2 regions of the Enterobacter bugandensis genome follow, and region 2 is predicted to be linked to the other one. Evidence: predicted binding sites of a transcription regulator. Region 2 holds the regulator's gene; the other holds the start of a gene.
The links. The regulator Fur, encoded in region 2, represses iron uptake genes when iron is present. The targets are predictions, from matches to a motif close to ATAATAATGAGAACNACTATCAA.
Positions count from the first base shown of each region.

Region 1: a site for Fur is predicted at 1,380-1,402, ahead of feoA (ferrous iron transporter A). Genes of this name have one in related genera too.

Region 1 covers NZ_LT992502.1:4,341,640-4,344,850, forward strand. Annotated here, with positions in the region: gene DG357_RS21125 (Tex family protein) at 1-1,153, shown strand, start outside; gene feoA (ferrous iron transporter A) at 1,443-1,670, shown strand; gene feoB (Fe(2+) transporter permease subunit FeoB) at 1,701-3,211, shown strand, end outside.
Region 2 covers NZ_LT992502.1:1,357,188-1,360,398, forward strand. Annotated here, with positions in the region: gene chiP (chitoporin ChiP) at 1-862, shown strand, start outside; gene chiQ (ChiQ/YbfN family lipoprotein) at 910-1,236, shown strand; gene fur (ferric iron uptake transcriptional regulator) at 1,328-1,774, opposite strand; gene fldA (flavodoxin FldA) at 2,062-2,592, opposite strand; gene ybfE (LexA regulated protein) at 2,748-3,035, opposite strand; gene ybfF (esterase) at 3,164-3,211, opposite strand, start outside.

The DNA of each region.
Region 1 (3,211 bases), 3.0 Mb from region 2:
AACCGAGCGTTTCTACCTCGACGTGCAGAAGCAGTTCCCGAAAGTGACGGCACAGAAAGTGATCGTCAGCGAAGCGGGCGCATCGGTCTATTCCGCCTCTGAGCTGGCGGCGCAGGAATTCCCTGACCTGGACGTTTCCCTGCGCGGCGCGGTCTCCATCGCCCGTCGTCTGCAGGATCCGCTGGCGGAGCTGGTGAAGATCGATCCGAAATCCATCGGCGTGGGCCAGTATCAGCACGACGTGAGCCAGACGCAGCTGGCGCGCAAGCTGGACGCGGTCGTGGAAGACTGCGTAAACGCCGTCGGCGTGGACCTGAACACCGCTTCCGTTCCTCTGCTGACCCGTGTAGCGGGCTTAACCCGCATGATGGCACAGAACATCGTCGCCTGGCGCGATGAGAACGGCCAGTTCCAGAACCGTCAGCAGCTGCTGAAAGTGAGCCGTCTGGGGCCGAAAGCGTTTGAGCAGTGCGCGGGCTTCCTGCGCATCAACCACGGCGATAACCCGTTGGATGCCTCTACCGTTCACCCGGAAGCGTATCCAGTGGTGGAACGCATCCTGGCCGCCACCCAGCAGGCGCTGAAGGATCTCATGGGCGACAGCAGTGCTCTGCGTAACCTGAAAGCCGTTGATTTCACCGACGACAAATTTGGTGTACCAACCGTCACCGATATCATCAAAGAGCTGGAAAAACCGGGCCGCGATCCGCGTCCTGAGTTCAAAACGGCGACCTTTGCTGACGGCATCGAGACCATGAACGATCTCCTGCCGGGCATGGTGCTGGAAGGCGCGGTGACCAACGTCACCAACTTCGGCGCGTTTGTGGATATCGGCGTGCACCAGGACGGTCTGGTGCATATCTCTTCCCTTGCCGACAAGTTCGTTGAAGACCCGCACACCGTGGTCAAAGCGGGCGACATCGTGAAGGTGAAAGTGCTGGAGGTGGATCTGCAGCGCAAGCGTATCGCCCTGACCATGCGTCTGGATGAGCAGCCGGGCGACACCAGCGCGCGCCGTGGCGGCAACGGCGGAGGCCGCGAGCAACAGCGTCCGGCCACGAAAGCCACAAAACCGCGCGGGCGTGACGCGCAGCCTGCGGGCAACAGCGCGATGATGGACGCGCTGGCGGCGGCGATGGGTAAGAAACGCTAAGGTAACCCCCCTCACCCTCTCCCCAAAGGGGAGAGGGTGAGGGGAATAAAATCCTCCCGAAATATATGAAACCGATTGCACACCCATATTTAAACCGCTATTTATCACTCCATTAACAAATACGCTTTTTATTCCTTCCCGGGTAATTCTGCAAATATTGAGCAAGGTCAATCAGACCGCAAATTAATACGATTAACAACATCCCGTCACATTTTTATTATTGCTGATAAAAACTATTCTCATTATCATCGCAGTGTAGATTATTTAACCTCTCGTGGAATCAGGCATTATGCAATTCACTCCAGACAGTGCATGGAAAATTACCGGTTTTACCCGCGAAATTAGCCCGGCCTATCGGCAGAAGCTGCTGTCACTTGGCATGCTGCCCGGCTCATCATTCCAGGTCGTGCGTGTGGCGCCGTTGGGCGATCCTGTTCATATCGAAACCCGGCGCGTAAATCTGGTTCTGCGCAAAAAAGACCTCGCATTAATTGAAGTTGAATCTTTATCCCGTTAACAAGCCAGCGGTTTCGGTGGGTCTAATACAATGAAAAAATTAACTATTGGCTTAATTGGCAATCCTAATTCCGGCAAGACAACCTTATTTAATCAGTTAACCGGCGCGCGCCAGCGCGTGGGAAATTGGGCAGGCGTAACGGTTGAACGTAAAGAAGGCCAGTTCGCGACAACGGACAATCAGGTCACCCTGGTTGACCTTCCCGGCACCTACTCCTTAACCACGATTTCATCCCAGACTTCGCTCGATGAGCAAATTGCCTGCCACTACATTCTTGGCGGCGACGCGGATCTGCTGATCAACGTGGTCGACGCTTCGAACCTCGAGCGAAACCTTTACCTGACGCTACAGCTGCTGGAGCTGGGGATCCCCTGCATCGTGGCGCTCAACATGCTCGACATTGCGGAAAAACAAAAGCTGCGCATCGACGTCGATGCGCTCTCCGCGCGCCTGGGCTGTCCGGTGGTTCCGCTGGTTTCGACCCGCGCTCGCGGTATCGACGCCCTTAAGCTGGCGATTGACCGCCACGCGGGAAACCGCGACGTTGAGCTGGTGCACTACGCCCAGCCGCTGCTGCGCGAAGCCGAACGGCTGGCGCAGGAAATGGACAACAGCATGCCTGCAAAACAGCGCCTGTGGCTCGGCCTGCAGATGCTGGAAGGGGATATCTACAGCCGCGCCTATGCCGGACATGCGGCGGATAAACTGGACGTGGCCCTCGCCCGTCTCAGCGACGAGCTGGACGATCCGGCGCTGCACATCGCCGATGCGCGTTATCAAGCCATTGCATCAATTTGCGACGTGGTCAGCAACGCCCTTACCGCAGAGCCCAGCCGCTTTACGGCGGCGGTGGATAAGATTGTGCTCAACCGCTTCCTCGGTTTGCCCATCTTCCTGCTGGTGATGTACGTGATGTTCCTGCTCGCGATTAACATCGGTGGCGCGCTGCAGCCGATTTTTGACGCCGGTTCTGTCGCGGTCTTCGTACACGGTATTCAGTGGGTAGGTTACACCCTGCACTTCCCGGAATGGCTGACCATCTTTCTTGCCCAGGGGATTGGCGGCGGTATCAACACCGTTCTGCCGCTGGTACCGCAGATCGGCATGATGTATCTGTTCCTCTCGTTCCTCGAAGATTCCGGCTACATGGCGCGCGCCGCCTTCGTGATGGACCGCCTGATGCAGGCGCTGGGGCTGCCGGGCAAATCGTTCGTCCCGCTGATCGTCGGCTTCGGCTGTAACGTGCCGTCGGTAATGGGCGCGCGCACCCTGGATGCACCGCGTGAACGACTGATGACCATTATGATGGCGCCGTTTATGTCCTGCGGTGCGCGTCTGGCAATCTTTGCCGTCTTCGCGGCAGCCTTCTTTGGCCAGCAGGGCGCGCTGGCGGTCTTCTCGCTGTACGTGCTGGGCATCGTGATGGCGATCCTGACCGGCTTAATGCTCAAGCACACCATCATGCGCGGTGAAGCGTCACCGTTTGTAATGGAGCTTCCGGTCTATCACGTCCCGCATCTGAAAAGCCTGGCGATCCAGAC
Region 2 (3,211 bases):
TGACTACGGTGATGCAGGTGCGTTGAGCTTCTCCTATATGTGGACCAACGAGTACAAAGCGCCGTGGCACATTGAGATGGACAAGTTCTACCAGAACGATAAGAAAACCAAAGTCGATTACCTCCACTCGCTGGGCGCGAAGTACGATTTCAAAAACGATCTGGTTCTGGAAGCCGCATTTGGTCAGGCGGAAGGCTATATCGATCAGTATTTTGCTAAAGCCAGCTACAAATTTGATATCGCCGGTAGTCCGCTGAGCACTAGCTACCAGTTCTACGGTACGCGCGATAAGGTCAGCGATGGCAGCGTAAACGACATTTATAACGGCACCGCGTGGCTGCAGGCGTTAACCTTCGGCTATAAGGTCGGTCAGGTTGATTTGCGTCTGGAAGGCACATGGGTGAAGGCTGAAGGGCAGCAGGGCTACTTCCTGCAGCGTATGACGCCGACCTATGCCTCATCCAACGGTCGTCTGGATATCTGGTGGGATAACCGCTCAGACTTCAACGCCGACGGCGAGAAAGCGGTCTTCTTCGGCGCCATGTATGACCTGAAAAACTGGAACCTGCCGGGCTGGGCGGTGGGCGCTTCTTACGCTTACGCCTGGGATGCAAAACCAGCAGACATGGCGACGCCGGATGCGTACTACGATCCAAACTATCGCCTGAAAGAGTCCTCCTACAGCCTGGATGCTATCTACACCCTGCAGGATGGCCGCGCGAAAGGCACGATGTTCAAGCTGCACTTTACGCAGTATGACAACCACTCCGATATCCCAAGCTATGCGGGCGGTTACGGCAACATCTTCCAGGATGAACGTGACGTCAAATTCATGGTTATCGCCCCATTCACCATCTTCTGATGAGCACACCGGCGGGCTGAGTCCCGCCGGTCTGGAGACTGCATATGATGAAAAAAATCGTAATCGTCGCGCTGATGGCATCAGGGCTGGTGGCGTGTGTTCAGACTCAGGCGCCGAAAGAGGACGCCCGTCTGAAGGAGGCGTATAGCGCCTGTATTAATACCGCGGAAGGATCGCCTGAGAAAATTGAAGCCTGCCAGAGCGTGCTAAATGTGTTAAAGAAAGAGAAAGCGCATGAGGCGTTCGCGACGCAGGAGAATGTTCGCGTGATGGATTATCAGGCCTGCATTCAGGCACGTAAAACCGGTAACGATCAGGAAGTGGCGAAGCGTTGCGATAAAATCTGGAACGAGATACGCAATAACAACAAATAAGTTGCTCTACGCCCGGTGCACTTTGCTTACCGGGCTTTTTTCAGGCAAAAAAAAGCCAACCTTACGGCTGGCTCAGAGTATGAACGCTAACTTATTTTGTGTCGTGAGCGTGTTCATTCTCGCGGCAATCCCCTTCAGCGCAGTGACCGTAAAGGTACAGGCTGTGGTTGGTCAGGCGAATGCCATGACGAGCTGCGATTTCACGCTGACGCGCTTCGATGGAATCATCGCTAAATTCAATGACCTTGCCGCAATCGAGGCAGATCAGGTGATCGTGGTGATGCTGCTGGGTCAGTTCGAATACAGATTTACCGCCTTCGAAATTATGACGGGTAACAATGCCCGCGTCATCAAACTGGTTCAGCACGCGATATACGGTGGCCAGCCCAATCTCTTCACCCATGTCGATAAGACGTTTATAAAGGTCTTCCGCACTGACATGGTGATTGTCTGGACCCTGAAGCACTTCCAGGATTTTTAACCGAGGAAGCGTTACTTTCAGGCCAGCCTTCTTTAATGCGGTGTTGTTGTCAGTCATGCGGAATCTGTCCTGTTGCTAAACGATTCACTTCTCTGGGAAGTGACAGAAAATGCACCTGGGATAATGCGTCTCATTATAGAACTGCCATGCCTAAATGAAAACTGCAAGTCTCAGGCAAAGTATGCTTATAAAAACGTGGTATCACCTACAAACTTGCTCAAAGGAAACCACATTTTGCCAGGGAGACATTGTACAGGTCTGGGCGAAAAAGTTAAAAGTTTGTAGCAATTAATTTAATCGGTTTTACCTGGAAAAGGGCGCAACCCGCGTTGCGCCGTAAAAAATCAGGCGTTGAGAATATCGTCCAGATGCAGTTCTTCGCGGATCTGCTTAACCCACTTCTCTACACGCTCTGCGGTCAGTTCTGGCTGACGGTCTTCGTCAATGGCAAGTCCGACAAAATGATCGTCATCGGCCAGGCCTTTAGAGGCTTCGAAGTGGTAACCGGCAGTCGGCCAGTGGCCCACAATAACCGCGCCATTAGGCTCAATGATGTCGCGAATCGTCCCCAGCGCATCACAGAAGTACTCGGCGTAATCTTCCTGATCGCCACAACCGAACAGGGCAACCAGCTTGCCGTTGAAGTCCACCTCTTCCAGCGTCGGGAAGAAATCGTCCCAGTCGCACTGGGCTTCACCATAGTACCAGGTTGGAATACCCAGCAGCAGAATGTCATAGCCCTCGAGATCTTCTTTGCTGCTCTTGGCGATGTCATGCACATCAGCAACGTCTTTACCGAGCTGTTTCTGAATGTTTTTTGCGATATTTTCGGTATTGCCGGTATCACTGCCGAAGAAAATGCCGATGATTGCCATGAGTAAAATAACCTCTTGAAACTTAATGGTATGGTGGCGCAATTCGGCCACGGATAAGGGCAATAATAGCAGAACTGGCAACCCTGCGGAAACCGCTATCGCGCAGGACTGCACTCTGTGCTACATGAAAAGGGCGATAAAGGGGTTTTTCAGACTTATGCCTGGCTGCGCAGCGTCTCGAGTTGGGCGATGAGCATCTCTTCAATAAGCTCGCTGCGGCTGATGTTACGCGCCTCTGCCAGCTCGTTAAGCGCATCGACCGCGTCGGCGTTGAGCTTCAGTTCGACACGCTTAAGCCCACGATTTTTATCGCGTTTAAGCTGATTGCGTTTATTGATACGCAGCTGTTCATCGCGCGAAAGCGGATTCGTTTTCGGTCGTCCCGGTCGACGCTCATTCGCGAACAGATCTAGTGTCGTACGGTCCGTTTGTTCTTTGGCCATGATTATGAGACTTCGGGGGAAACACGCCGCCCTGCTAAAGCCCGGGCGATAAGCGCGCCATCATACATCACCAAAAACGGCACGCCAACGACTGGAAGCCCGTCATCTTCCAGTCGCTCTCTTTTTAATCAATTTGCAGTATCAGCGAGATAGCGGCGAATGGCGCGCAGTACAGC